Regions from separate parts of the Ruegeria sp. BC3 genome, predicted to be linked through region 2. Evidence: riboswitches for the same ligand, from Rfam matches in the RefSeq annotation. Region 2 holds a riboswitch; each other region holds the start of a gene.

Region 1 (10,131 bases), on a different contig from region 2:
GGGGAACTGCATCAGGACGGCCTGCACAAGCGGGTGCTGCTCGGCCTGCGCTTTCAACGCCAGATCGGCTGCGTCGCGAACTTCTGCGATCGTCGCCGCATCGCCATCCGCCACAATCGATACGGCCCATCGGTTGCCCGTCCAGCGTTGCAGAGCCGAGCCCAGACGCTGAGCCAGATCGGTCGGGGCGTTGTCTGTCGGCGTAAACTCGATCCGTCCCGGCGAATACGAGACAAGCCGTACGCCGTTTTCGACTTCGACCAGGAGTTTCACGTCCCGATTGGTGCGGATCAGTTCCACCACGTGTTCGAAGGTCGGATAGCGCGCCAGCGCGGTCTGGACGTCTTGGGCCAATGCAGCCGTCGGTGCGCCCGCCGGTCCGCGCTGTGGCGCAACCTGCGCCGTGGACGTCGCCTGTACAGGCGCATGGGACGGTACAGCCATACCTCCGCCCGGGCCGCCGTTTGGCGGCGGCGGTGCATCTTGCAGTCGCTTGATCAACTCTTCCGGGCTGGGCAGGTCTGCCACGTGGGTCAGGCGGATCACCGCCATTTCGGCCGCCATCATCGCGTTGGGCGCGGCGGAGACCTCCTCCAGCGCTTTCAGCAGCATTTGCCACATCCGGGTCAGAACGCGCATCGGTATCGCCTCGGCCATTTGCTGGCCGCGCGCGCGCTCATCAGGGGAGACGGTGGGGTCTTCGGCGGCGTCCGGCGTGATCTTTACCACAGAAACCCAGTGGGTGATTTCCGCGAGATCGCGAAGCACGGCCAACGGATCCGCCCCTTCGGCGTATTGGCCGCTTAACTCCGTCAAGGCACCTGCCGCGTCTCCGCGCAGGATCATATCCATCAGGTCCAGAACGCGGCCCCGGTCGGCAAGACCCAGCATCGCGCGCACCTGATCGGCATTGGTTTCCCCAGCGCCGTGAGAAATCGCCTGATCCAGCAGCGAGGTCGCATCCCGCGCTGATCCTTCGGCGGCGCGGGTGATCAGTGCCAGCGCATCGTCGGCAATCTGTGCCCCCTCGGCTGCTGCGATCTTGTTCAACAGGCCGATCATGTCTTCGGGCTCGATCCGGCGCAGGTCGAAGCGCTGGCAACGCGACAGGACGGTCACCGGAACTTTGCGGATCTCGGTGGTCGCAAAGATGAATTTCACATGCTCGGGCGGTTCTTCAAGCGTCTTGAGCAGCGCGTTGAATGCACTGGTCGAGAGCATGTGAACTTCATCGATGATGTAAATCTTGTAGCGGGCAGAAGCCGCGCGATAACGGACGCTGTCGATGATTTCTCGAATGTCATTCACGCCGGTGCGGCTGGCGGCGTCCATCTCCATCACGTCGACATGGCGGCCTTCCATGATGGCAACGCAGTGTTCACACTGGCCGCATGGTTCGGTCGTGGGACCGCCTGTGCCGTCGGGACCGATACAATTCATGCCCTTGGCGATAATCCGGGCCGTGGTCGTCTTACCGGTCCCCCGAATGCCGGTCATGATAAAGGCCTGCGCGATCCGATCCGCTTCGAACGCGTTTTTCAGCGTGCGCACCATTGCGTCCTGTCCAACCAGATCTGCAAAGGTCTCGGGGCGGTACTTGCGGGCAAGAACCTGATAAGCGGGGCTGGGCGTTTCGGTCATGTCTGCTCTGTCGGATTCGTAACAGGGATGCAGCGTAGAGACCCGCGTCGCCCGCGTCCACAGCAGGGTTGGAGGAATTTCGGTTTGGTTTGTATTGAGGGGAAGAAAAGAACGACGAATCCTCTGATTCACAAAGGAGCATCGCTTTGGAAAAATTCGCAATCCATGCCCTAGGCGTTGGTCCAGGCCAACTGGCGTTGTCGCCTTTGCCCGGGGCGGGTGGTGCCTATGACCGCGATCTGAATGTGATCCGGGACTGGAACCCTGACCTGGTGATTTCAATGACCACCGACGCCGAACTGAACCAAGCCGGAGCAGCTAGCTTTGGGGGCGATGTTCAAAACGCATCTGCCGTGTGGAAGCACCTGCCGATCAAAGACTTCGGCGCTCCATCGCCGCCAATTCAGGCGCAGTGGCCCGAGACCAGCGCATTGGCGCGGCGCATATTGGCAGATGGCGGGCGTGTTTTGGTCCATTGTCGGGGCGGATGCGGTCGATCTGGCATGGTTTTGCTGCGCTTGATGATCGAAAGCGGAGAGGAGCCTGCGCAAGCCCTAGCGCGCCTTCGCGCGGTTAGGCCTTGCGCTGTTGAAACCGATCCGCAAATGGACTGGGCCACGACGCTGACCCAGCATAGGTCGTGAGAGCCGATCAGGCCGGAATGTGCTGTACGGTTTCTTGCGAGGGACGAGGTGCCAAAGCCAGCGCCTCAAGCATGGCGCATGGCGCAGTGGTCAACGCACCGGCGGGCAACATCGCAAAATCCGCGCCGAACATCATATCGGCATAGTCCTCTAGCGTTTCGGCTGAGTCTTCGGCATTTGTCCCGCAATAGACCCTGATCCGGGCCGGGCTGGCGCGAAACCGTGCCGTGCAGCCTTCACCGCAATGGCTCAACTCGCTTGAGCCGTCCATTTCGAATTCGCTGGTTGTCACGGGCTGCGCCGCGTCCATTGCCTGCGTAATGGCGCGCGCCAATTGGGCCAGCGCCGGGCAGGGTTTCCCGGTTTTCTGGCACAGAGTCGCCGTGAACTCATGCGTTTGTGTCTTCCAGATCATGATGCGCCCTCCGCGCGATGGACGGGGGACGTGGAACAGGTGTCTCAGTTCACTGAAGACCTGCCCGGACACCCCGCCCGAGTTTCGGTTTTGTCTTTGATGGCAGGTCTCCTGACTTGCGGGTCATCGCTTTGCTGACCTTCCCAACCTTTCGGCCAGTGGTTATTCAGCATTGCTCACCGCTTACAGTTGCGGGGGCAGTCTCGGCCTTGATCCATTCCGGCATCGCCGGGCAGGACCGCACCGTGTTCCCTTTTCATCCCGCCCAGGTTACGAGGCGAGAACCATCACACCATCGCTAGCGGGTGTAGCCGGTTTGAGTCAAGCTGCCTGTTTCGCCAGGTCCAAACGGACGCTTGGTCACTTTGGAAATCTGTTGACTTTGAGCCGGGAAAAGCGCCGATTGCAGAAAGTGAACCGTACGGTTCAGATGCTTGCGAGGGCGCTATGTTGGACAATACTACAGCGGTAGTGACCGAAGATTTTATGCTGGCTGCCGGTACGGCCAGCCTGTCCGCACGGTTGTACACACCCGCATCGGCACCAGACGTTGCCGTTGTGATCCACGGTGCCACGGGCGTACCGCGTGACTATTACAAGCACTTCGCGCATTGGCTGGTGGCCGAGCAAGGCGTGGCCTGTCTGACCTATGATTATCGCGACTTTGGGCATTCCTTGACTGGCCCTATGCGCGAATCGCAGGCCACCATGGCGGACTGGGCGTTGATAGACATGCCAGCCGCCCGAGCAGAGATGCGACGCAGGTTTCCGTCTGCGCAACACTGGAGCATTGGACACTCGGTCGGTGGAATGCTTGGACCTGTCCAACCGGATATCGACCAGATCGATCGAATGATCTGTGTCTGTTCAGGCTTGGTCACATTGTCGGACCACCCTTGGCCGTACCGCGCGTTGGCGACGATGTTCTGGTACGGTCATCCGCCGTTGCTGGTCAAGGCGCTGGGATACCTGCCGGGCAAGGCGCTGGGATTTGGGTCGAACCTACCGTCGCGAGTGTATTGGCAATGGCGGAAGTGGTGTACTGATCCGCTGAACTATGTGCCAGAGATCGGCACCAGCCTGCCCGAAGCGCAATGGGCCGCGTCGGAGACACCCGTTGACCTGTTCACAACAGACGATGATCAGGTGGTGCCTCCTAACGCGGTGTGGCGATTGGCCGATCTCTACGGCCCCAAGGCGCGCAGGCACCAATTGTCACCGAAGGAGTTCGGCCTGTCCGAGATCGGCCACATTGGCGCGTTTGCGCGTCGCAATGCGGCCGTCTGGCCCCGGCTGATTGCGCCAACCAACGGCTAGAGCCTTTTGCGGGACGTCTTGTCCTGCATCACGGACCGCACCATTTTGCCGAATGCTTTGTCGCGTGCCCGTGATTCCGCCACCGTCTCAGAGTTTCTCTGATCCTCGCGGCGCAATTTTTGCCAACGGGCCAAACGTTCTGGGTCCAGCGTTCCTTCGGCGATGGCATGCTGCACGGCACAGCCGGGTTCGCTTTGGTGCTGGCAATCCGAGAAGCGGCAATCATTTGCCAGATCCAGAATGTCGGAAAAAACCTCATCCACGCCGTCTTGCGCATCCAGCAGACGCAAGGCACGCATACCGGGCGTGTCGACCAGCCATCCGCCATTGCGCATCGGATGCAGCGCCCGCGCAGTCGTCGTGTGCCGACCACGTGCATCATCCTCACGAATGCCCGCAGTGGCATGATGCAGACCTGTCATGGAATTAGCCAGTGTCGTTTTGCCGACGCCCGAAGATCCAACCAGCGCTGCGGTTTGCCCTGTGGGGCACCAGGACAGCAGGCTATGAACGTCGCTCTCATCCAGAGCATTTATTGCAAGCACGGTCAGAAACGGGGCCAGCGCCTCGGCTTCTTGGACAAAGGCTTTGGGATTGTCGCAGGTGTCGGCTTTGGTCAGGACAACCACCGGATAGCACCCAGCCTGATGCGCCAGCGCCAGATAGCGCTCAAGGCGCGCCAGATTGAAATCAGCATTGCACGAGCTGACGATGAACAGCACATCCACGTTGGCCGCGATCAATTGGGCCTCGGCCCCGGTGCCTGCGGCCCGCCGTTGCAAAAGGCTGCGGCGATCCAACAGGCGCTGCACGCGGTTTTGGTCATCCACCAACACCCAGTCGCCGACGGCAAATGTGCCGGTCGACTGATTTGGTGTGAACAGAGTGGATTCACCGTCCGAGCTCACGCCAGTCAGGCGATCACGATGAACGGCAGTGATGCGAAAGGGAATGTAAGTAGGGTTGGCCACGTGCTGCGCGGCAAAGTGTGAGGACCATCCAAGGTCCGAAAGTGTAAGGGACATTGTTCTGCCTGTGTTCAGTACAGCAATCCTACCGGATGGCAGTCGCTCATCCGTCGGTAATGTGTTCAGGCAGGTGCGAGTATAGGGTTCAGAAACGCTCTGCCCGAAGGGTATTTGCTACAATCATAGAAGCCCTCCTGAGGCTAAAGGTTCGCGTTAAGTGAGAGGTTGGACATCGACCCAAGCGGGGCTCGTTGTGGCTGCTTCCTTCCGGACCTGACCAGGTTGGCGAGGCGCTCGCCCGCGCCAACCTCTCAACGGGAGATATAGGCAAGACCAGCGGGAATGACAACCCGTCACAGTAAGAGTTGAATGTGCAGGAATCCATCTGCATCTGAGCCAATGAGCTTCGGATCGAACCGGGCAATTTCAGCCAGATGATCCTGTGCCTTGGGGCTGGTTTTCAGCAAGGCCGACGTGCCGGGCGCGGGTGTAAAACTGAACGGGCAGTGGTCGTTGCTGAGCGACTCCGGAGGCAGTTCCCCGGTCAGATAGTCTTTCAGCACTTGCTGGATCGACAAGGCCGGAAGAGTAAGAGATTTGGCATCCGCTACAAAAGGGAAATGCCCGCCACCGCTGGCCCGGTAATTGTTGAGCGCGACAACGAAGCGTTGGTTTCCAGTCACCGGGCGGTTTTCGAAACGAACATCCCGGACGCGCCTGTGGTCAGAGTTCACCAGCTGTCCGGTCGCGTCGAAACGGGGCGGCACGCTCAGATCAATTGCGTAGCTGAGCCCAAACAGAACATCAAAGTTGTGTCCGACTCGGTCCGCGTTAACCAGTTCGATCGGCGCGTCTTGATTAATCTGGTTGAAAATACCGGCGGACATCTCCAGCCAATCCAAAACCTGCGCGCCGGATACCTCAACCGCGCGCAGTTCGTTCGGAAAGATGTTCAGGTCAGCCACATGGCGCATGCGCAAAACACCGGGCGGAATGTCTGTATAGAACCGTGGCCCTGCGCGGCCCCCGAACTTCGACGGAGCGGCCGCGGATAGCAATGGCAGGCCCTCATGGTCTGTGCCCATAAGGTTCCGCCTCAGCGCAGAGGCCTGCGCGTCCGCCAGCACGGCAAGCGCGCGGTCTTTGGCACAAAAGCTGAAAAAGCTGTGCAGGTGGACATCGGTTTGTCCGATCGGTTGTTCGGCACGTCCTCGGGTGGCGGAATGAAGCGCGGAGAAAAGCGACATCAGTTCCGGATCCTCAGGTGCGTTCGTGACCGGGCGCAGTTCCGCCGTATGGGCTGAAACCGACCACCCTTGTGCGGCAGTCGCGGTCAGCTCTAGGTCGATGACCCCCAGATGCGATCCGGCTGAACCGGGCATGACGACAGGAATGCCGTGTACCAGACCGCGTTCAGCGTCGACATGCCGTTGCCCGGAATGAGCCGGTCCCGGAAGTGTCAGATGAGTATGCCCGGCAATGACTGCGTCGATACCGCCAATAGCGCACAGCGGAATCACTGCGTTTTCCAGATCGGGCGCTGGTGTAGACGGACCCAGCCCGGAGTGGGCCAGCGCAACGATCACATTGCAACCCTCGGATTGAAGCGTGGACACGGATTGCCGAGCACAAGTCAGAATGTCTTCGATCCGGACATCTTCGTTCAGCCGATGGGATTCCCAGTTTCGGGTCTGCGGCGGAAGGACTGAAAAGACGCCAATTTTCAAATCATGCTTTCGTCCATCAATGGTAACCTCACGGGTCAGAACCAAATGATCCGTCCAACTCGTTGTGGCACCGGGTTGGTGGACGTTGCTGCAAATCACCGGGCACGGAGCCTGCGACAGGATGCGGTCCAGAACTCTTTGACCAAAACCGAAATCGTGGTTTCCCAGCCCGACCGCGTCATACCCCAACGCTTTGAAGGCTTGCATCAACGGATGAGGGCGATCGACCTGTTCAGCGGCCAGATCTCCGACCGGAGTGCCTTGCAGGGAATCTCCGTTGTCGAACAGCAAGACAACGGTGCCCTCGGCCTCAGCTTGTTCTCTGGCATCCCGGATCAGACTGGCAGTCCGCGTCAGACCAATCGTTGGCTCGGGCCTGTCTGAATAATAGTCGAAACTCCTGAGGTTCATATGCAGATCGGTGGTGGCCAGGATGCGAAGCCGCACGGATTGCGATGGAAAGCTCTGGGGACGTTTCAAAATTCTACTTTGGGCGTATTTGTATTATTCAATTTCAACAAAAAGATTATTCCCTGCAAATTTCAAGGCTTAGCTAAGCCCATTCGACGGAAAACGGGGATTCCGGGCGGAAATCACCGTTGCAACTGTTGGGCCGTCATGGCAGCCCTGTGCGCACTAGCCTAAGGATAACTCATGAAAAATGCGGAATATGTGACCTTTGGTGGCTCGGGGCTGGATCGCGCGGCACATATTCGTGGTGATGCGGAAAAACTCGGGCAGGCCCGGCAACATCCCGGTGCGAAATGCCTATTGTTGTGGCGCGGCAAGGTCCTGGTGCAGGGTGAGGCGCTGGATCAAATCGGGTTTGTATCCATGACCCACAAGTTGGTTGAAAGCGGTCCGGGTGGCTCGGTCGAGCAGCCTGTTTTCCTGGGCATGTCCGATGACGCGCCGGTGTTTGCCGCCGATATCTCGGGCTGTGCAGCGGACGGGTTGGATTTGTCGGGTGTCGGCGCTTTTGTGGACCGAAGCGAGCAGCAGCACCCTGATTTGCCGCAGGGCCATGTCTTTGCCGAACTGCGCCGGATCATGACCCGCCTTTCGACGCGCGATGCAGAATTGGCCGCCTCGGCCAAGGCGGTCATCGGTTGGCATGAAACCCACCGCTTCTGTGCCCGGTGTGGCGCTGCCAGTGTGCTGGCGCAAGCCGGATGGCAGCGCAGTTGCCCGTCCTGTGGCGCTCAGCATTTTCCGCGTACGGACCCGGTGGTCATCATGCTGATCACCTACGGCGATTCGGTGCTGATGGGGCGGTCGCCTGGCTGGCCTGAGGGGATGTATTCGCTGCTGGCCGGCTTTGTGGAACCCGGCGAAACGCTGGAAGCTGCGGTCCGGCGCGAAGTGCTGGAGGAAGCGGGGGTTCTGGTCGGGGCTGTCAGCTATCTGTCCAGCCAGCCCTGGCCTTTCCCGGCATCGCTGATGTTTGGCTGCGCGGGCGAGGCCTTGTCGCGTGACATCACAATTGATCCGGTCGAAATCGAAGATGCCATGTGGGTCAGTAAGTCTGAAATGATGCAGGCGTTTGCGGGTGAGCATCCCAAGCTGCTACCGGCTCGCAAAGGTGCGATTGCGCATTTCCTGCTGCAAAACTGGCTTGCGGATACCCTGGACTGACAAAATACTGAGCTGAACAGCAAGAGACCCCCGAACCCCAATGCAGTTTACAGCGCGCGAAGACATCGAAGCACCCATCAACGCCGTATTCGAGATGGTTGCCGATTTTGAACGGTTCGAACGCATTGCGATGCGCCGTGGGATCGAGGTGCGGCGAACGTCCGGCCACATGGGAGTGGTCCCAGGCACAGCCTGGGAGACCGAGTTCAAATTGCGCGGTAAGACCAGACAGATCTCGGTCGAAATGACCGAATGTGATCCACCGTCGCTGATGCGGTTCGAGGCTGCCAGCAAGGGGATGAACGGCGTCACGACAGTTGAGCTTTTGGCCTTGTCGCAGCGCCGCACCCGCCTGAGCTTGGATATGGCCCTGTCGGCAAAGTCGCTGCCAGCTCGGCTGTTGCTGCAATCGCTGAGGCTTGGTCAATCCCGATTCAAGCGCCAATTTCAGCTGCGCCTCACGGAGTTCGCCCGCGAAATGGAACAACGCCACATTCACGGTCGCTGAGCAGATCAGCCGAACACTTGGAAAGGTCGCGAAATGGATGGCATCGAAATCCGCGAAGCGGTCCTTGCGGACGCCGAAGGCATCTCGGGCGTACTGCGGGAGATAACTGCGGCGGGAAAACGCAATAAACCAAGTGACGTTGATTTCGCCAGTCAGCACTACGTGATCGACCCGGACCGTATCAGATGCTCGGTCGCAGTTCAGGACAACCGTATACTGGGTTTTCAATCTCTGAAGTGGGCGGTTGAAGGCAACCCTTATGGTGCTCCGGTCGGGTGGGGCGTTATTGGCACGCATATCCGCCCGTCCGCGGCGCGACGCGGTGTTGGGCGCGCCTTGTTTCGCGAGACACTATTGGCGGCGCGTGCGCATGACCTTCCGGCCATTAATGCCACCATCGCCGCCACTAATGCCGAAGGTCTGGCTTACTACGCGGCGATGGGGTTTGTGGACTATCGGCAGCTGGATGGTGCCCAGTTCAAACGCTTTACCATCACTTAGTCACGGATCGTTTCAGCCGCGCGGCTGGGCGGCCGGGTAGACACCGAGAATTTCAACATTCGTCGTAAAGTGTTCCAGCTCATCCATTGCCAATTGAACGTTCCGGTCATCCGGGTGACCCACGATATCCGAATAAAACTGAGTCGCTGTGAACGACCCGTCGACCATGTAGCTTTCCAGCTTGGTCATGTTGATGCCGTTGGTCGCGAACCCACCCATCGCTTTGTACAGAGCGGCAGGAATGTTGCGGACCTGGAAAACAAAGCTGGTGATCATGCCGTGCTCACCCCGGCGGCTGTTGTCGGCCTGCCGTGACATCACCAGAAAGCGCGTGGTGTTGTTGTCGCGATCCTCGATATGACGCGCGAGCACGTTCAACCCATAGATCTCGCCAGCCAACTCGCTGGCCAGAGCGGCCGAGTGCAAATCGCCCTGTTCCGACACTTCGCGCGCAGCGCGTGCGTTGTCGGGGCTGACGCGTCCCCGAATGTTGTGTTCTTTAAGGAATTCCGCGCATTGGGGCAGCAGCACCAGATGAGAATGCGCCTCGGTCACATCTTCCAGCTTGGCGCCGGGCACACCCAGCAGGTTGATGTGCACCCGCACAAAGGCCTCGTCGATGATGTGCAACCCGCTGTGCGGGAGCAGCCGGTGAATATCGGCCACCCGCCCATAGGTGGTGTTCTCGACCGGCAGCATCGCCAGTTCAGCCTCGCCTGAGCGCACCGATTCGATCACATCTTCGAAAGTCCGGCAAGGCAGAGCTTCCATATCG
Region 2 (10,131 bases):
GTTTCGCCAAATCTTACCTGGTCGAAATGTCATTGCTTGCCGGGCCGGACACCCACTGGCACGAAAGAAAACGGTAAAGCTTGAAGATATCACCGACTATTCCTGGATTGCGCCGCCCGCGAACAGCCCGCTTTTCCGCGACTTGCGCAATACACTGGACGGCATCGGGGTTCGCGACCTAAAAATCAGTTTCACCGGCGGGTCGCTCAGTGCGGTTGTGAACGTGTTGACGGGCTCGGATTCTTTGACCGTTCTGCCTTTTTCAGTGGTCTTCATGATGCAACGGCAGAAGACACTAACCGCACTACCGATCAAAATAGGCGATCCTGACCGTCATTTGGGCTGCGTCACGCTAAGTGGGCGTCACATGTCAGCTTCAACACACCGGCTTCTTGAGTTCATCGAACGGAAGTTTGAAATGCTTGATCGATTGATTTGCGACGCTTGAAGAGGTTGCAAGCGGACGAGACCCCAGCGCCCCATGGCTGGAAACATCGATTAGCCCAGATTGCGACGCTCTGACACCTTCAGGACCAGTTCCTGCCGATACGGCTTGTCAGGTGTACAGATAATCGAGGGGAAGGATGAAATATTGGGCGCGTTGGGATAGCCTGATGGTTCAATGCATAGTCCACGAGAAGCGCGAATTGGTCCCGGCATCCGATAGCCCGAATACACCTGCGCCCCGGGCTGGTCAGAGCAGACTGACAAAGCAAGACCAGAGGGCGCAACAAGTTCTGCTACTGGCTCATAGGGGTCGCGATCCTGTTTGAAGCAAAAATAGTGATCGATCCCCTCAGAAGCACTTCCAAGCGTTTTGTGTGCCGTGAAATCGAGTTCGCTTTCTTTGGTCGCCCGCACCCTGCCCGTCGGAATACCCCGATCGTCAATCTCCAGATACCGATCTGATGCAAGCCCGAGCTTATGCTGATCTACGCCTTCCAACGCACCCAGGGTGTAGTAATTGTGTTGGGCAATACTGATTGGCGTTGGTCGGTCCGGCTGTGCAGTTATCGAGTACACCAAGCGTGGAAACTGCAGGTAAATTCTGACCTCGAACCTGATCTCTCCGGGAAAACCGCTTTCTCCGTCTCGGGATACGTAGCGCAGCAAGACTTCATTTATGGAAACCTGTTCGAGGTCCCAGAATTGCTTTGACAATCCTTCCTCGCCGCCGTGCAGAGTGTTCTTGCCTTCGTTGGCGCTCAGCTCAAAACTCCGCCCCTCCAAGTCAAACCTTGCCCCATCAACTCGGTTCGCAACACGCCCAACGATTGCGCCCAGATACCGCGGATCCGAGAGATAGGCAGCGGTGTTATCAAATCCAAGAATGAGAGGCACATCTCGCAGCCACCAACGCTTTGTAATGGCTACGTAATTCAGGACCGAAAGGCGCATATCACCATCAGTAATAATGGCTTTTTCGATACGCGAAGGATTGTCCGTTTCAGACTTCATTTCACCGCCATTGGCACAAGTGCCCCATAGAGTTTCGATGCAGTTGGCAGGCAGCTTTGCCGATGCCTTGCTGGTTGTCCTCGACCACCCGGCGATCTTCGTCATTCCTGGCGACCTAAACTGTGGTCAGATGTTTAGTGTCGTAGTCAACGCATTCAAATGCGTCTTTGTTGACTAGCCATTTGGTTGTGACCTCGGTCTCTGTCGGTCAGGTCGGAGTGACGCCCGGATTATCCGGGAAGGTCCCGCACAAAGCAGGATGGTTGGCGCCACAATTATAGGACTCGCGGGTGTTTTCCCAGACCAGCTTCCGGTTACCGTTCTCCATGATTGTGCTTTCAAAGGCGACTATGGCATTCCCCAGGTCATGAGACTCAAGATGCGGGCGCGCTATGTTGGCAAAGGCGTCGAAGTCGGGGGCGTCATCGGCAAGGCAGATGCATACCAATCCAGCAAGTTCGCGGCAATGCGCTGTCGTCAAACCATGCTGTTGGGGTCCAAGTCCGGCCCCAAGTCGCGAGCCCACAGCAATGAGCCGTCAAGCTCATCGGTCCATTGGTGATACGGGCAGACCGATTTCGGCGCATCGCAAATGATCGAGCCGCGATGGCGACATGTGTTATGGACCGCCCTATTCTGGTCATCTGTACCGCGCACGAGGATCACGTTCGAACCCCCTGCCCCCAAAGCCACAAGCGGTTCACTTATCTGGGGGCCGCAAGACAATTGCCTATCTGGGTTGAGGGGACAGCGTTAAGCCCACTACGCTGGCATCAGACGCCCGTCGCGCAAATCCAGTTCATCCGGTGCCAGCGCCGTGCGGAACGCGGGCGAGTGACTTACCAGCAAGATTGCTTGCGGAAGCGACTGCAAGATCTCCAGCAAACGCGCTTCGTTCTTGGTGTCCAGCGCGTTGGTCGGTTCGTCCAACAGCAGGACTTCCGGCTCCATCGCCAAAACCGTGGCAAGCGTGACCAACCGCTTTTCCCCGCCCGAGAGCTTGTGCGTGATGCGGTCTTTCAAATGCATCAGGTCCAGATCGCCCAACACACTGTCAACGATGCTAAGTGCCTCGTCCCGTGTTTTACCCAGGTTCAGAGGGCCAAAGGCGATGTCTTCGGCAACAGTGGGGCAGAAAAGCTGATCGTCGGGGTCCTGAAACACAAGGCCGACCCGGCGTCGTACGTCGTGAAAATCAGCCTCAACTGTGCGTTCCTGCCCAAAGATGGTTACAGTCCCTGAGGATGGGCGTTGCAACCCCAGCGTGATACGCAACAGCGTCGACTTACCCGAACCATTCGCTCCTGTCAGCGACAGGCGCTGTCCTGTGCTTAGATGCAGGTTGGCCCCGTTCAGAACAGGGGCTTGGCCGGGATACGCAAAGCAGATGTCTTCAAGCGAGATCAAAGTCATGCGAAATCCCATATGAGCAAGACCAGGCAAAGGGCACCAAGACCGACAGCAAAAACAATGTCCTTGTGGCTCAGCTTGTAATCCTGAAGCAACAACATGCGCCCAGAGAAGCCTCGACATTTCATCGCTCCGAGGATGCGCTCTGACCGTTCGATTGCGCGGACCAGCATCATGCCCACCAAATAGCCAAAACTGCGATAGGTGTGCCAATTCGTCGTCGGGCGAAAGCCGCGCACCTTCATCGCCCCGCGCAGACGCAGGTATTCTTCGCGTAAAACTTCAATGTAGCGGATGGTGAACATCAACAGATGCACCAGTTTGTCGGGGCAACGCAGGCGGTGCAGGGCATGGCCAAGCGTGACAGGTTCCATCGTGCCGACCAGAACCATCAGGGACAGGATCACCGCGTTGGCGGTGAGTGCGATCTCGATCGCTTTCCACAGGCCCTGCCAGCTGGCTGGAAAGCCCCAAACGGAAAACATCGGGTCTCCGGGCGTGGAAAACGGAAGCAGCAAAAGCATGAAAATGATGAACCCATCCATCATCGCCATACGTTTCAGCGTTTTCCTCCAGGGTAAGCGTGACATCGCCAGAAGAGAGAGCGACACCGCCAGCGCAGCGCAGAGCGCAGGAATGGACCAAAGCGAAACTGTCGCGATGCCAAAAATCACTGCCATCACGATCCGTACACGCGGATCAAGTGGGCTGATCAGGCCTTCACGCTGGACTCCTGCCTCGGACAGAGTCTTTTCGCGGGGTCCCAGCGCGTGCGCCATCAGGCGGCCAGCTTCCGGCGCGCGGCCAGGTAAAAGCCAAGACCGAACAGCCCAAAAATATATCCAATCCCGCCGAGGATGGTCTGAAGGTCGTTCTGCTCGCGATAAGCCGCGATCTCGCGGCGCAGGGGGCGCATCTCGTCGCGAACAACTTTGGCAATCATCTGTTGCTGTTCGGCGTTGAACGACACTGCGTTCGCAGAGGTGGTTGCAGCAGGCGTTTCAGCAACCTCAACCCCCATGATGTCCGCGACTTCTTCTGCGGGCATGGTGATTTCAGCGATGTGACCTGCACCGAGATCCGCAAAGAAAGTATGCGTCACTGCTGAGGTTGGTGTGTAGATGAAGAACCCGTCCGAATCCGTGATCACGCGGCCCAACTCGGTTCCACCAGGGCCTGTCACGACAACTTCGGTATCGCTGGCCATATCGCCATTCGAGAAACCAAGTTCGCCTTCAATCGAGTCACCCGAGGCAAAGACACCTGCGATGACCTTATGCGCCAGCGCCGGCAAGGGCGCGCAGCACAAAGCCAGAAAAAGAACCGCACGTATCATGTGGCAACTCCTTTGATGAACAGCTCGGGCTTGACCTTGCGGGCGAGCAAAACGGCAAAACCGGTCAATACTGCTTCGATTACCATGACGGGGATATGCGCGAAGAATACGAGCTTGGCGGCGGGCAGAAATTCTTCTCCGGATAAAGCCAGTGAGAAGGCGACCATTCCGGTCGTGGCGGCAATGGCAAAAGCTCCGCCGATGCCGCCCCAAATCGCACCATGCAGAGGTGTGCCGCGCGCGATCAGGTGGCCAAAAAGCATTCCGGCCACAACTGCAGGCAGCGCGATGTTGAGGGTGTTGATCCCCAACACCGTTAACCCGCCAAAGCCGAAGAAGACGGCTTGAAGCAAAAGCCCGACGAACAGCGCCGGGAAGGCGGCCCAGCCGAGCAGAAGCCCGGCCATGCCATTCAGGATCAAATGCACCGAAGACGGACCAATGGGGACGTGGATTAGTGAGGCCACGAAAAAAGCGGCCGACAGCACCCCCGCGGTCGGGATACGATCAAGGTCCAGCGACCTGAGCCCCACTGCAATCCCGCCCGCGGCTGCAATGGCACCGCCAATAACGACCGGGTTGGACAAGGCACCGTCGACGATGTGCATTTCTTATTCCATGTCCCAAGCGCGGATCCAGATGACCGCATCCTGGCTGAGTTCTTTGCCCTCATGCTCGGTTGCCGGGCCCGCGCCGAGTGCGGCAAAGCCCCAGTAACCGGCTTTTGGTACGCCGAACGAGAAGTAACCGTTATCGTCCGAAATTGCGACCACAGCACCGCCGGGCATCGGCGAAACGGACGGAGTCGACGAGGCTGAACTGTCCATGTCCGGTTCAGCTGCCATGTATTCGATCTCTATCTCGGCTCCTGCAACCGGCTGACCATCGGCCAAAACGCGACCGGTGAAGGTCGAACCTGCAATGACGTTGGTCGGTTTGTTCAGCGGAATGATCTCGGTCGGAAGGCCAACCGGGTTCATCCAATCGGTCGGCAGTTCGTTGCGGTTCAGGAACGCTTTGGTCAGTTGCTGGATATAGATGTCCTCGGATTCCTCATAGTAAGGCTGAGGAACGGTAACCAGCACGTAGTCGCCGGAACGCTTCACAGGAACCGAGCCCTTGAACGCCGCACCCTCGTTTTCGCCTCCGGTGAAGCGAACAGGCTCCAGCGTGTCCAGCAGATCGGTTTTTTCACCGTTGTGAATTACATAGAACTCTTGCGGCTTTTCCAGATCCATGACGTGGCCGTTTTCGAACGGGTGCCAGAAGATCAGCTTGACCGGCACATCGCCCGGTTTCTTGATCATGGTGTTGGTGGTGTACTCCAGAAGGAAATGCGCCTGCGCCATGGCAGGAATTGCCAGCGCAGCGGCAGCCGTGCAGAGCAGCTTTTTCATTAGGTCTTATCCTTGTCCCGTTGTGCCAACCCCGGCACATTGTTGTGTTTGACAACGGGGCAAACGGGACCTCGTACCCTTTTGCAGGTACCGGCCCGACGCACACCCCGGCATCGGTGACGCACCCCTTCCGGGGGCGCATGTCTGGCAGGTCTCCTGACTTGCGGGTCAAAGCATCGGACTGGCCTTCCCGGGAAAAGATCCCAGTGGCATATCAGCCTTGCTCGCCGCTCACAGTTGCGGGGGCAGTTGCGGCATTGGGTTGTCGTCTGACTAGACCCGCACCGCATTCCCTTTTATCCGGACGAACCCGGAACCAAACATACGAAAGCGCTTGCCAGACTCATCTAGCGTCAGTCAACTCAAAATTTGCGGGAGTGTTGTCGATTGCAATCTTTCATTGAGCCCATCCAACCTCCCCAAATTGGAGTTTTGTGGAGATGTCTTGCAATAAGGGACATTTCTCAACAGCTTCGGCGACCGCGAAGGGCATTATCCCAAGCACAGGAAACGTCCGATGGTATGTGATCCTCACCCACAGGATTGGTCCGCGCTGAGATTAGAAAGCAGCGGGAAAACAATGGGAAGATTGCCACCAAGTCATGACGCGTTGAATTGCTAGGCAGTCAAATCGAGTCGCGCGCTGATGCCCTTCACCAAGCCTTAAGAATGGCAAGTTTCATCTCAACCAGCGAGTGATTGTCAGCGTTTTGGCAAGATACGAACATCGCTGTGCCGGTGTTGTGTGACGCGATCTCTGGTTGAGCGATGGCCGTTCGGTAGAACGAATACAAAAGACTGCTTCACGGACAATTCAGTCGGTGAAGCGCAACGCGACTGTACGAATTGATTGGTCTTGAAATAGGTGCGCCTAAATTGTTTCGGACAAATCAAAGGTAATTCAGCTTCTTTGTGATCCAGAACAAAACTTCTGCCAACACCGAAATCGCGCCAGCTTCCTCGGTGATGACCAAGGCCGTACCTGACGCACCCAACTTAGTCACTTGTGCGCTTTGGTCATCCGGAACATCTGCCACAACGATATAATCCGTCGCGCCGACCAGCTCACGCAGTGAAGGGAGGCCACTTCTGGCATCCAACGCCCCTTCGCTAGTAGAGGGTGGTATGTCTACAATCGTGGTTTCGAACTCCTGCCCCGGTGCGCTACGCAGGGCCACACGTATTGCATCGCCAGCAGAAACGTTTTGCAGACTGCTCAAAGGAAGTGTCGCGACTAAAACTCTATCGTCTGGCACAACAAAATTTATTGCTCCCTGCAGAGTCGTCACTCGATTCCCTGGGCGCAGGGTCAGGCCTGTAACCATGCCATCTGCTGGTGCGCGCACGACAGTTTGCTCCAATGCCCAGCGCGCTTGAATCAACATATTCTCTACTTCGACAACGCCGACATCGACCCCTTCCACCTGGGCGGCGATACGCCGTTCAAGACCCGCTTTCCGCGCGTTTGCAGCGCGTAAGCCCGCTTCAAGCTGTTCTATGGTTGAAACGGCTTCCTGAAGCTGGAACTCAGTGGACGCTCCTCGTTCGGCGAGACGGATAATATCATCGCGCCGCGCCACCCCAAACTCCAGTTGTGCGGAAAGTGACGCGATGTCCGCCTCAGCTGCCTCAAGGTCGTTCCTTAGTTGATCTGCCTCTGATTGGGCGGCGGCAAGCGATGCTTCAAGTCGAGCGACTTCAGCGGCATATTCCGTATCATCTATCCTGAACAGAACATCCCCTTTTGACACTAGCTCATTTGCCTCCGCTTCGACTTCTATCACTGGTCCTGCGACGTTTGGCGCTATACTGATTACAGCGCCTTGAACCGAAACCGCCCCGCTTGGTGTCGTGTGGTTAAGCGCGCCAATAACCACCAGTGCGATTACGACACCACCGCCATAGATGAAGGTCTTTGAAACCGCGTTCCATGGCAGCAGGCGGAGTTTTGAGAACACCAGCCAGGCGAGGCCAAAATATAGTGCCAGAACAATCAGCAATTTCGATGCTCCATTGTGTTTCCCGGGCGGAGCAACGCATAGAGGCCGCCGTGTAAGGTTGTTGTCGCGCTCCTGATGACAGGGCACCTCTAAACTCATAGGCGCCTTCAAAAGGCCAACTTCGCGCCAATGATTGGACCTGAGAACGAAAGGTCTCTCACTACATTCGAGTTTCCGATATCCCAGTCAAGATGGCGATATTCAAAACTTAGAGCCCATTGTTGATCCGTTAGTCAAATGTCAGTCCCAACTGCCAAGCGAAATCACTGTCGCAACCACCGAAGTCACGTTCAGGAAATCATAGAAGCATGGCCTCATAGCAGGATTGAGGAGTTCATTGTTCCGACTGTCTCGTGATCCGAAAGGCGCAGAGAACCTGATCAGCCAACTGAGACTGGCCGGCTGGACCTCGTAGTGCTTCTTGCTGGCTAGAATGCTCACGACCAGGCGTTTAGGTACATCTAACCGTTTGTCACTCGGCCAAATGGCAAGACCGCCTATAGATCATTTACACCAATCTCGCTCAATGTTTCACCCGCAGCACTGCTAGGTTGGCTGATACCTAAAATAGTGCTCAGGGTGACGGCGACGTCCACCGTGGAAACAGGGCGGCTCACACGAGCCGGCTTGATACCCGGACCAGCAAAGATGATTGGAACATGCGTGTCATAGCGCCAAGGTGATCCGTGCATTACGGCGATTGGACCATCCTCAAAGAGAAATGAATAAGGCGTTTGCACAACATAAATGTCGCCAGAGCGCGTTGGGTGATAATTTCGCCGGATCTGCTCCTCAAGTGTATGCCCTCGCTGTTCAGCAAGCGGTTCGGTCGGCATTGCAAGCTCAATGCCAGATGCAGCCATCAGTTTTTCGGCGATACGTCTTTCGATTACGCGCCGGTCGGTGCCCGACTCTTCAATCGCGGTGTTGTCCAGATAAACGTAAGGACGAAAAAAGAACTGTATTGCGGATTCTACTCCAAACTCATCGGCGATCACCGAGTTCACATCCATCATCAATGCTTCAGTAGAGTTTCGGAACGTCGAAAGCCCAGCTTCGGCCATCTCTTCTGGCGCTTCCGGCATGCCATGGTCGGCGGAAAGCACGTAAAGCACATTCGCACGCCCGACCTCTTGATCCATGAACTCGAAGAAATCTGACAGTGTCTGATCCAAACAACGCACCATTTCTTCATTCTCCAAGCTGGATGGCCCGAAAAAATGGTTGGTGGCGTCAACACCAGAGAAACTAACGCTTAGATAGTCTGGCCACTCGTCATCACCAAGCCCTTCCTCTTTCACCACAGTTTTTGCGAAGTCGGCCGTGATCCGGTCCCCGTGCGGCGACAACAAGACCTGCGTGTAGTAGAGCCCGTCGTCCGGCTTCCCATAGAAATGTGGAAAAATGCGACCGAACGTGCCAAGGTTCGTTACGAAGGAGCGCTCCTTTCTTTCCATCAGGTAAGGCGCGTCTGAACACTCCGGCCACCATTCACTTTCGATCTTCGCATCTGCTGGGCGTTTAGAGTTCCAACCGAGAACCCAATCAGGATACGCGCCATAGTAAAAAGTACTTGTTTCAAATGCCCCTGTAGCCGCCGACAGCCAAAAAGCCTTTCCAGAATGTCCCGCCATTGCAACCGCTGAGCGGTCTTTACCAGATACGGAAAAGACTTTTGATCGGCCCGCATTTGCTTTCACCAGTTCGTCTCCGAACGTCGTTGCCAACAAGTTGACGGGAGAACGGCCCGAAGTCGCAGCAGCGGCTTGTGTCGGATCGACTTGATCAACGTTTCCGCCGAAGCCAGGAACTGGCAACATCGGGTAGTCCGGATCTTCAATATTATAGCCCAATCGCTCTTCAGCCCTGTTGAACCAGGCATTGCCGATCATTCCATGTTCAGAGGGATGGGCTCCTGTCGCGAGGGTCGCGTGACCAACAATAGTTTCCGTGTTGGCGTGACGATGATGAGCGTCGGTATACCAGGCGCCGTTTTCAATCAGCCTATTGAATCCTGAGCCCCCGAAGGCGGCCTGATAGCGAGAGATCAAGTCTCCGCGCAGTCCATCAACTGTAATTTGCACAACAAGTCTGATGTCTTCCGTTGCACTGGCTGCTGTCGTGGAAATTGATAGAAGGATGGTTGAGACTAACGCCAGTGATCGCTGCATTGTTGACCTCATAGGACGACCTAATTCTCTGAATACCAGCATCTGCGTCCACCGGCTACTGAGAGCCATAAATCATGCTCTTTTGAACCTCCGCTTTAGGCTCGACGCGGTCATTCGCTATATCGCAGCGGACGCTTGAGCAGTTTGAGGGCTCCGCGCCCAGCGCGCTTGCCAAGCCCGAAACCGATGACTACCAAAATCAAAGCCGCAGACTCTCGAAACGAACGAGGGACCAGTGGGGGGCACGTCAAAGAGACTACACGGGCAGTAGGTCCATGCTCAGCAGCCTGCCAAAAGTCGTCTGGTTGCTCGCGGATCGTGGCTATGACGCAGACTGGTTCAGGGACGCGATGATAGAC
Region 3 (10,131 bases), on a different contig from region 2:
CCTGCTCTTCATCGGCATCAAAACGCGCGAGGTCAGCTTCGGACCGGATCGTGGCAAAGCTCTCCTTGTAGATCGCCGCTCCGTCGGTTTCGTATTCGTAGGGCATCAGGTGAAGTCCATGGTCAAAAGTGTTTCTTCGGTCAGGCCGGTCTGGCTGGGCTCATCCCCCGCGCGGCCTTGTTTGACAAGATCAAATCGCCCGTTGTGGCCGATCACTGTAACATCTGCGGCCCCCATCCGGGCGCACCCCTTGGCGCAGCCTGAAACGTGCAGGCTACCGGGTACGCGGGATGCCAGCGCGCGCGCGATGTCGCGCGTTTCCACCTGCGCCTGCGGGCAGAACGGTGCGCCGGGGCAGGCGTCGGTTGTCATCAGCGGATCAGAGCCATCTGTGACAAACTCCGGGGCGGGTATCGCCGCCCCGCCTTCCAGCAGGATCATCCGCCAAGGCGTGACACGCAGGGCAGTAGCACCACAGTCGTTAATCAGATCGTAAAGCTTGCGTGCCGGCAGCGACCCAAAAGCCGCGCCATACAACGTGCCCAGCCCACAAGGGCCGGGTTGCGGTTTTGCGCCAACGGGGCCGGGCGCAAATCCCTGCCACTCCTGCGGCAGCGCTTTGACGACCCGCGCCATGCGGCGCGCCTCGGGCGTGTAGGTTTCAGAAAACCAGGTTGCCAAAGCGATCACGCGGTCAATCGCATCGGCTTCGGTCACGCTCTGGCCTGTTTCGCACCCATCGGCGCGCAGGATCAGACCATCGGCACTGGTCTCAAGGCGAATATCTGCGGAATCAAGGGTCAGCAAACGCTCCGACCCGGTGTCGATTGCAAAGCCGAATTTGGCAGGCAACGCCGGAAGCTCGGCCAATCTGTCGATCAATTCCTGCGTCAGGCGCGCGGTCAGATCTCCTGCCTGATAGAGCGGCGTAACAAGAATGTTGCGGCGCACTTCGATACCGGGTTCGGCATCCAGAAGGTTCAGTGCTGCAAGCTCTTTCAGCAGAGCCTGGTGGTCATATTCTTCGACCCCCCGCAGCTGCAAGTTTGCGCGATTGGTCAAATCGATCGAGCAGTTGCCAAAACGATCCGCAAGGTCACACAGACCTAGCGCCTGGTCTGCATCCAAACGTGCCAGCCGTGGGCGCACCCGAACCACCAGACCGTCGCCCGACATCATCGGGCGATGCGCGCCGGGACACCAGCCCTGAACGATGGGGGCGCTCATCCCAACCCCTCCAGATCCGCTCGGATCGAGTTCCGACGGGTGTTCCAAAGGCCGGCTTCCAGCAAGGCACGGAACCGGTCCTGCATCGCCTGATGCGCGCGCGGGTTGGCCTCTTGCAGAAACGCATCAACCTCGGCATCGCCCAGCGTGGCGTCGTGGTAGAGGTCGAACAGGTGCGGTGCGACCGTGCCGGACAGATGCGCAAATGAGGCCATGTGATCCAGGGTCGCTGCGATCTCGGCCGCGCCCCTGAAGCCATGCCGTTGCATCCCCGCGATCCAACCCGGGTTGGCGGCACGGGCGTGAACCACGCGGCTGATTTCCTCGGGCAGAGTGCGGGCGCGCGGGTTTTCCGGATTGGTATTGTCCAGATGGTACAGCTGCGCCGCGCCACCGGTTACCTTTTTGGCAGCGGCGAATCCGGCCTCGTGCGTGGCATAGTCATTGGCCAGCAACAGATCAGTTTCAGTCAGGTCTTGCAGGTGCACAAAGCTGTCGGCGTTGGCGACCCGTTGGGTGATGCCGTCTTTGTCCTGTGCAATATGCTCGCCTTCCAACGCGAAGGAACTGGCTTCCAACCACGCCTCACCAGCCTGCGCCCGCGCTTCGTCTGTATAGATTTCCGACAGTTGCGTCATGTTCACGCCATAGCTGCCGGGCGCAGGGCCATAGACACGGGCCGAGGGTTTCTGACCGGCATAGGGGTTCCAATCCGATGCCTCATCACGATCCGCCAACGCCCGAACGGCCTGTCCATAAAGCGCCGAGAGGGTTGGGAATACATCGCGGAACAGACCGGACACGCGCAAGGTCACATCCAGACGCGGGCGGCTGAGGTCTGTGATTGGCAACACTTCAATGCCCGAAACCCGCTCGGACCCTTTGTCCCAGATCGGCTTTACACCCAACAGATGCAGCGCCATCGCGAATTCCTCGCCCGCGGTGCGCATCGTGGCCGAGCCCCAAAGATCGACGATCAGCCCTTTGGGATAATCGCCTTCTTCTTGCAAGTGGCGCCGGACCAACTCCTCGGCGAGCTTTACACCTTGCGCATACGCCGCGCGGGTCGGGACCGAGCGCGGGTCGGTGGTATAAAGGTTCCGCCCGGTGGGCAGTACATCGGAGCGCCCGCGATAGGGAGAGCCGGACGGGCCAGCCTCGATCCGTTTGCCCGCAAGCGCGTCGATCAGGGCGTTGCGTTCGGAATTGGCTGACGGAGCGGGATCAAAGTTGCCGGTGACATCCGGAACCCTGCCAAAGATGTGCAGACCGTCTCCAAACTGGCTTTCCTTGATGTCACAGACAAAGCGGTCGATGCGCGTGATCGCCTCAGCGGTACAAGTGGCCTGGTCCAGGCCCAGATCGCTTTCCAACCCGATGGCCTGCGCCTCATCCCGGATATCCTCCTGCAGGCGGTCGCGGCGCTTGGGGTCCAGCCCGTCGGCGTTTGAGAACTCGTCCAGCAGAGATTCCAGCCGCACCATCCGATCCGGCGTTCCGCTTTCCTTCATCGGGGGCGGGATGTGGCCTAGAGTGACTGCCCCGATCCGGCGCTTGGCTTGGGCAGCCTCACCTGGGTCGTTGACGATGAAGGGATAAATCACCGGCAAATCGCGGATCAACGCTTCGGGCCAGCAGTCTGCCGACAAGGCGACAGATTTGCCCGGCAACCACTCCAACGTGCCGTGTGCGCCGATATGGATCAGCGCATCTGCCTGAAGGTCTTTGCGCAGCCACAGATAGAAGGCGACATAGCCATGGCGCGGGGTGCGCGAGAGGTCATGGTAATCGTCGTCGCGCAGTTCAGGGGTGCCACGTTCGGGCTGCAACGCCACCAGCGTCTTGCCCCGGCGCAGCGCGATAAAATGGAATGCACCGTCGATGCAGGATGGGTCATCCTCGGGATCACCCCAGACCGTGGTTAGGTCTTCGCGAAGTTGCTGAGGCAATTTGTCCAGCGCGTTTTGGTAGTCCACCAGAGACCACGAAATCCGGGCGTCCAGGAGCGTTTCGGCGATCGGCTCGGCAGGGGCTGTGTCATAACCCTCAGCCTGCAGATCGGACAGCATTGCCTCAGCTGAGGCCAGCGCATCCAGGCCTACTGCGTGGGCCATCTGCCAGTCCTTGCCGGGGTAGGTGGACAGCACCAGCGCAGGAACCTGATCCGCCTTGGGTTTGTCGTTCAGGGTCAGCCAGCCTGTAACGCGGTCGATGATGGCTTCGATCCGTTCCGCTTCGGCGCGGTGAGCTAAGCGCGAATATTCCAGATGCGGATCGCGTTTGCCCGGTTCCTTGAACGACGCGATACCAGCCGAGATGCGGCCGTCCACTTCGGGTAGGACCACATGCATCGCCAGGTCTGCAGGGGACAGGCCACGTTCCGCCTCGGCCCAGGCTTTGCGGCGCGAGGTGGCGAGGGCGACCTGAAACACGGGAACATTGGCTGCATCCAATGGCGACGTGCCGGACGCGCCTTTGCCCGAGAATGACGTGGCGTTGATAATTGCTGACGGGGCAAGCGCCGTTACCTGCTCACGCAGCCAATCTGCAGCTGCGGGTGCTTTGAGAGATGGGGCAAACAGGCCAACGGCGTCCAGTCCACGCGCACGCAGACTGCGGATCAGGGCCGCGACCGGGGCCGTGTCGGCCGAGGTCAGATAGGCGCGGTAGAAGGTGACGAGGATTCGTTTATTGTCGGCTGCGAATGCCTCTTCGACCGGAAACACGCCCCGATCCGGGCACCAGGCGCCGCACTCGGGGATGGTCTTGGCCCCCATCACCGGCCCGGCATACAGCCCCGCCGCCAGCGCCATCTGCGCCAATGCCGCTTGCGCAGCAACTTCTCCGCCGGTGTCACACAGATGAGCAAGCCGCCGCAGGGTCGAAACGGGCAAGGTGGAGTAGTCGTCCAGCCGCGTGTCCTCGCGCCCGTCCGCCGGCAGAACCGCCAACGCGATCCCTTTCGACTGCGCCAGCGCCAGCACCTGCTGCAGACCGTATGACCAGTAGGGTACCCCGCCGATTAGGCGGATCAGGATGCCCTTCGCGCCCTCCAACGTCTGTTCAACATATGTGTCGACAGACAGAGGGTGTTTCAGCGCCGTCAGGTTGGCCAGCCGCAGGGTCGGCATCCGCCCCTCTGGGCCACCACCACGATGCCAGCCCGCCGCGAAAGCGCCAAGGTCGCTGTCCGAAAAAGACAGCACCACCAGATCCGCCGGGCTCTGACCCAGATCGGTTGGGGTTTCTGTTTCTTCTAACCCGTGGCTTTCGCGGAAGACGACGTGCATGGAGCTTACTCGGCGGCCTCGCGCACACCGACGAGGATCTCGCGGATTTCGGCCTCTTTGATGTCGTCATGCTCGGCAATGACCACCAAACGCGAGCGGCGTTCTTCGCCGGGTTCCCACGGGCGGTCGTATTGGTGACGGACACGGGCGCCGACAGCCTGAACCAGCAGGCGCATCGGTTTGCCCTGAACGGCCGCGTAGCCTTTTACGCGCAGGATGTTCAGTTCAGAGGCCAGACGTTCGATCTTGGCGACCAGATCAGAGGGATCGGTTTGTTCGGGCAGTTCGACGATGATGCTTTCAAAGTCATCATGCTCATGATCGTGGTGGCCGTCGTGATGCGACGGGCGTGCGTCCATGTCATCTTCGGCTGCGGCTTCCAGACCCAGAACGACGCGCACGTCTACCACACCCTCGGCCACTTCGACCACGGGCAGAGGGCGCGGGGCCTCGGCTGCGATGACCTCTTTGGCCTTCGCGACACCGTCGGGACCGGCCAGATCGGGCTTTGTCAGTAGGATGATATCGGCGCAGGAGATCTGATCCTCGAACACCTCAGACAGAGGTGTTTCGTGGTCGATCGAGTCGTCGGCCAAACGCTGTGCGTCCACCGCCTCGACACTCGGCGCAAAGCGACCTGCGGCAACGGCTTCGGCATCGGCAAGGGCGATCACGCCATCGACGGTGATTTTCGAACGGATATCTGGCCAGTCGAAGGCTTTCAGCAGCGGCTTGGGCAGGGCGAGGCCCGAGGTTTCGATCAGGATATGCTCAGGACGCGGCTCCAGCGCCATCAGGGCTTCGATGGTCGGAATGAAATCGTCGGCCACGGTGCAGCAGATGCAGCCGTTTGCCAGCTCCATGATGTTCTCTGCAGGGCAGTCAGGGATGGCGCAGGATTTCAGGATGTCGCCATCGACGCCAACATCACCGAATTCGTTGACGACAACGGCCAGACGCTTGCCCTGCGGGTTCTGCATCAGGTGTTTGACCAGGGTGGTTTTGCCCGAGCCTAGAAAGCCGGTGATCACAGTAACGGGGAGTTTTTCGAGGTTCGACATATCAGGCTCCAATCGGGGGAATGCGGGCTGCGCAGTTTTTGCGGAAATGCTCGGGGCGTTCGCGCCATTTCACCAAACCGTCTTCGGCGGCCAGATACTTGGTGACGCCGTCAACGATGGCCTCGACATGATCGACCTCGTTCAGGTTCTCGTAGACAAAGGTCCAGCGGGATGGGCCACCGCGCAGTACAATGGAACAGCCCTGATCGCAGTTGGACAGGCATTCAACCGGCTTCAGCTGGATGCCGTCTGGCAGCTCTGCCTGCTCCAGGGCCTTATGCAGCAAAGTACCGGGCCGCTGGGCATCATCTTCAATGGGCAAGCCACGACGGCAAGTTGTACAGACCAGCAGCTCGACTGGTGTGGTCTCGGTCACGTCTCTCATCCCCCCAAATCCTCTTCGCGGGGGACGGGGTTTCATGCGGGCCACGTCTGTGCATGGACCCGACACCGGATCACCCCGTCCGGTTTCAACTTCGGGTGCTGGCAGGTCTCCCGGCTTGCGGATGTCAGAGCCTTTGGCCCTGTCGGATGTCCCGCCTTCCCGGCCTTTTTGGCCAGTGGCTTTGGGCACCCTCTCCGGTCACGGTCGCGGGGGCGGCTGTGCTTGACGGATCATCCGCTGGCACATTCCCTTTTCATCCATCCGAAGATGGACACCAACGCAAGCGACATGCGGCACGGGCAGGGGGGTTGTCAAGCACGAGCCGGGCTTGGATAGGGATGACGTCGGAAAAGCGACCAGCCAGTGTCAGCCAGCGGCATCCAAGGCCAGCCGTTCGCGCAGCCAAGCGCAAAACAACCCCGCTGCAGCCGAGGGCTGAGCAGTTCCCGGAGCCGCAATCAGGTAGTGCGATTGCGCAAATGGAATCGCAGGACCCGCGATCCGGATCGGTGCGCCCTGGGCAATAGCGTTGCGTGCGAACCGTTCGACAATCGTGGCACACCCCGCGCCTGCCATCACCAGCTGCAGCGCTGCAACGGACGTATCGACCGAGTACAGCGGCGCGCGCTCTGCCGGGGGCAATCCATGAGCTTGAAAGTAGCGCGCCCAGTTGTCCTCGTAACCCAGAATGTGAATCAGGGGGCTGTCGTGCAACGCTTGCAGATCTGGAATAGGCGATCCGGATTGGCAAACTGGCACCAGCGTTTCGTCTGTCAGCTTTTCCGAGGTCACGCCCGGCCAGTCACCGTAGCCCATTCGAATTTCGACATCCACGTCCTTGGGCGCAATTGTGTCGTTCCAGATGTGTGACACAAGACGCACCGGAATGTCTGGGTGTCGCGCCATGAAATCCGGCAATTCAGCCGCAATCCAATAGGTCGCTGTAGATATCGCGGCCCTCACCGTCAGGGTTTGGCGAGAGGCCGGGCCGAACAAACTGTTGGTGGACAGGGCGATGTCACCCAGCGCACGTCGCACGGTCAAGGCATAAGATTGGCCCAGTTCGGTGAGTTCCAACCGCCGCGCGTTTCGGGTAAAAAGCTTTTGGCCTAAATCTGCCTCAAGTGATCGGATGTGCAATGACACTGCGGTCTGGGTCAGTCCAAGCTCTTTCGCCGTCGTTGTGAAATTCAGATGCCGAGCGGCTGATTCAAAGCTGCGCAGCCATGCGGGGTTGGGAAGTCGATCCATTTATCACCAATAATTTTTGGTCATTATTTTGATTATTATTCGTTTCATTTTTGAAAACGCAATGTGGATACTTGCGGACAAATCAATGCACAGCCGCCGGAGGGTATTATGAAAGTTGGCTTTATCGGGTTGGGAAATGTCGGAGCAAAGCTATCGGGGTCGCTGCTGCGCAATGGCGTTGATCTGACCGTGCATGACCTGAACGCGGATCTTGTTCAGGAGTTCGTGACCAAGGGGGCCAAAGCAGCCGAAAACCCAGCGCAGCTTATGCGGGATTGCGATGCGGTCATCACTTGCCTGCCTTCTCCCGCCGCTTCCGACGCTGTGATGCAAGAGATGCTGCCCGAGGTCGGGCCGAGCAAAATCTGGATGGAGATGTCCACGACCGACGAGGCCGAGGTCAAGCGTCTGGGGGCGATGGTGATTGAACGCGGCGGTGCTGCGGTGGATTGCCCGGTCTCTGGCGGATGCCACCGCGCCGCAACGGGGAATATCTCGATCTTTGCCGGCTGTGACCGAGAGACCTTCGACCGGATTTTGCCATTTCTGACCACGATGGGGCGGCGCATCTTGCATACGGGTGAGCTGGGTTCGGCATCAGTTTTGAAGGTTTTGACGAACTATCTGGCCACCGCGAACCTGATCACCTGCGCCGAAGCACTGGTGACGGCCAAGGCGGCAGGGATGGACCTGAACACAACCTATGAGGCGATCAAAATCTCATCCGGTACGTCCTTTGTTCACGAAACAGAAAGCCAGGTTATCCTGAATGGATCGCGCGACATCTCGTTTACGATGGACTTGGTAAAGAAGGATATCGGCCTATTCCAAGAAGTCGCCGACCGCGCAGGTGTGCCATTGGAGATCAACCCTCTGATGATCAAGATTTTCGAAGATGGCATCGCACGCTTTGGCGAACGTGAACTGTCTCCCAATATCATCCGACGTCTGGAAGAGGCTACAGGCCTCGACATCCGCGCGCCGGGCTTTCCGCCCGAAATGCAGGACGACGAACCCGAAGAAGCCGGATACGAAGTTGTCCCGCAGGGGCGTGAGGCCCTGTGACGCACAGCGAACCGGAGCCGACTGACACGATTTTGCAAGGGAGTGGAGGCGAGTACCGGAATCGAACCGGTGTACACGGATTTGCAATCCGCTGCGTCACCACTCCGCCAACTCGCCTTTTCAAGTAAAATCAAATACTTGCTGTGGTGTGACAGGCGTTTTAACAGCTTTCGGCAGGGGCGTCCAGAGGGGGGAGCGCAAATTTCCGGGTCAGTTTTCAACTTCGGCTTTGGTTGCGACGTTGTATCCTGAGATGATTGAAAAGTTTCCGCATCAGGGCCGTTGCCGGTTTTTCAAGGATGTGGCAAAACCTGATCACCCAAGGGAACAGAATGAGCGATCCAATGACAGATTTCGCAGCCCGCCGCCGGACGATGGTCGATACGCAGATACGGCCTTCTGACGTTACCAAATTTCCCATCATTGATGCGATGCTGACCGTCAAGCGCGAGAACTTTGTACCAGACGCGCAGCGTGAGGCAGCTTATGTCGAAGGTATTCTAGATCTGGGCGATGGGCGGTGCTTGCTTGAACCTCGGACACTGGCCAAGATGTTGGATATATTGAATATATCGAACGATGAGGCGGTTTTGGATATCGCCCCGGCTTTGGGGTATTCGACCGCCGTAGCTGCGCGTATGGCGCAGTTGGTTGTTGCGGTCGAGCAGGACGAAAGCCTTGCCGCCGAAGCGCAGAACGTCCTGATGGAAGCCGAAGCGGACAACGCGATTGTCCATGTAGGCCCGTTCGAAGAGGGCGCGGCAGAGCATGGGCCGTATGACGTCATAATGATCCAGGGCGGGGTCGAGCATGTGCCCGAGACGCTGATCGCGCAGCTCAAAGATCACGGCCGTATCGCGTGCCTGTTTGTCGAAGGTGCGCTTGGAACGGTCCGCATTGGCCACAAATCCGGCGATCGGGTGACTTGGCGCGACGCGTTTAACGCCAATGCACCGATTTTACAGGCATTTTCCACAAACCGTGTATTTTCGCTATAGTTTGACGGCAGTTTGCGCTGCTGCCTTGATTAGTTGAACATAAACACGCAAACTGTCGGCAGGGCAGCGTAATTTTGATTTGAGAGGATTTCGTTATGAGTTCTATGGCGGGAGGAAAGCTGGTCAAGGCGCTGGCGCTGACTGCAGGGGTCGCACTCAGCTTTGTACCAGGTCGTGCGGCATGGGCCGACAACATTACCGACGCCTTCATCGGCGCGTATAACACAAGTGGTTTGCTAGAGCAGAACCGGGCATTGTTGCGGGCAGCGGACGAAGACGTCGCAATCGCACTGTCGGCGCTGCGGCCGATCATCAACTGGACGGTTGCGATCAGCAGTGACTACAACCGCCGTAACATCGACAACGTGGTGACACGCACCGAACCAAATAACTTTTTCACCGGCCTGACCTTAAGCCAGCTGCTGTACGACGGCGGCGCGGCGATATTGGGCAAACAATCCGCACAGGAAACGGTGCTTTCGACGCGGCAAACCCTGCTGGACATTGAGCAACAGGTGCTGTTCCGCGGTGCAAACGCCTATCTTGAGGTTCTTCTGCAGGAAGAAACCGTACAGATTCGTCTGAACAACGTCGACGTGTCAGCCGAAGAACTGCGCGCATCGCAGGACAGGTTTGACGTGGGTGAGGTAACACGGACTGACGTCGCACTGTCGCAAGCCCAGCTTGCAAGCTCGCAGGCTGATCTGGCTGTTGCACGGGGTAACCTGGATACAGCGCAGGCCGAATATGTGAACGCTGTTGGCAAATCACCGGGCCGCACTGCGGGTCAACCGAGCCTGCCGAATTTGCCAAGCTCGGAGGCGCAGGCTGTAAGTCTGGCGCAGCGCAATCAC

The links. Region 2 has a riboswitch for cobalamin ahead of ACR0MV_RS19570 (DUF4198 domain-containing protein). Riboswitches for the same ligand answer to the same signal wherever they lie in the genome.
Region 1: another riboswitch for cobalamin. It lies ahead of ACR0MV_RS17385 (hypothetical protein); the one in region 2 lies ahead of ACR0MV_RS19570 (DUF4198 domain-containing protein).
Region 3: another riboswitch for cobalamin. It lies ahead of ACR0MV_RS05075 (DUF1636 family protein); the one in region 2 lies ahead of ACR0MV_RS19570 (DUF4198 domain-containing protein).

Annotation. Positions count from the first base shown of each region.
Region 1 covers NZ_JBQFUP010000007.1:42,990-53,120, reverse strand. Annotated here, with positions in the region: gene ACR0MV_RS17395 (DNA polymerase III subunit gamma/tau) at 1-1,641, opposite strand, end outside; gene ACR0MV_RS17390 (protein-tyrosine phosphatase family protein) at 1,788-2,285, shown strand; gene ACR0MV_RS17385 (hypothetical protein) at 2,293-2,700, opposite strand; cobalamin riboswitch at 2,785-3,003, opposite strand; gene ACR0MV_RS17380 (alpha/beta hydrolase family protein) at 3,148-4,017, shown strand; gene rsgA (ribosome small subunit-dependent GTPase A) at 4,014-5,042, opposite strand; RNA gene ffs (signal recognition particle sRNA small type) at 5,201-5,299, opposite strand; gene ACR0MV_RS17365 (bifunctional 2',3'-cyclic-nucleotide 2'-phosphodiesterase/3'-nucleotidase) at 5,339-7,192, opposite strand; gene nudC (NAD(+) diphosphatase) at 7,367-8,347, shown strand; gene ACR0MV_RS17355 (SRPBCC family protein) at 8,388-8,855, shown strand; gene ACR0MV_RS17350 (N-acetyltransferase family protein) at 8,889-9,356, shown strand; gene ACR0MV_RS17345 (prephenate dehydratase) at 9,369-10,131, opposite strand, start outside.
Region 2 covers NZ_JBQFUP010000009.1:97,723-107,853, reverse strand. Annotated here, with positions in the region: gene ACR0MV_RS19605 (LysR family transcriptional regulator) at 1-448, shown strand, start outside; gene ACR0MV_RS19600 (aldose epimerase family protein) at 499-1,563, opposite strand; partial or broken gene ACR0MV_RS19595 (aromatic ring-hydroxylating oxygenase subunit alpha) at 1,460-2,136, opposite strand; gene ACR0MV_RS19590 (energy-coupling factor ABC transporter ATP-binding protein) at 2,221-2,871, opposite strand; gene cbiQ (cobalt ECF transporter T component CbiQ) at 2,868-3,647, opposite strand; gene ACR0MV_RS19580 (cobalt ABC transporter permease) at 3,647-4,204, opposite strand; gene cbiM (cobalt transporter CbiM) at 4,201-4,812, opposite strand; gene ACR0MV_RS19570 (DUF4198 domain-containing protein) at 4,816-5,601, opposite strand; cobalamin riboswitch at 5,731-5,937, opposite strand; gene ACR0MV_RS19565 (HlyD family secretion protein) at 6,492-7,601, opposite strand; gene ACR0MV_RS19560 (alkaline phosphatase family protein) at 8,099-9,772, opposite strand; partial or broken gene ACR0MV_RS19555 (transposase) at 10,027-10,131, shown strand, end outside.
Region 3 covers NZ_JBQFUP010000001.1:1,013,295-1,023,425, reverse strand. Annotated here, with positions in the region: gene ACR0MV_RS05095 (precorrin-8X methylmutase) at 1-106, opposite strand, end outside; gene ACR0MV_RS05090 (cobalamin biosynthesis protein CobG) at 106-1,227, opposite strand; gene cobN (cobaltochelatase subunit CobN) at 1,224-4,517, opposite strand; gene cobW (cobalamin biosynthesis protein CobW) at 4,523-5,578, opposite strand; gene ACR0MV_RS05075 (DUF1636 family protein) at 5,580-5,963, opposite strand; cobalamin riboswitch at 6,047-6,257, opposite strand; gene ACR0MV_RS05070 (LysR substrate-binding domain-containing protein) at 6,330-7,214, opposite strand; gene ACR0MV_RS05065 (NAD(P)-dependent oxidoreductase) at 7,323-8,279, shown strand; tRNA gene ACR0MV_RS05060 (tRNA-Cys) at 8,323-8,396, opposite strand; gene ACR0MV_RS05055 (protein-L-isoaspartate O-methyltransferase family protein) at 8,624-9,277, shown strand; gene ACR0MV_RS05050 (TolC family outer membrane protein) at 9,373-10,131, shown strand, end outside.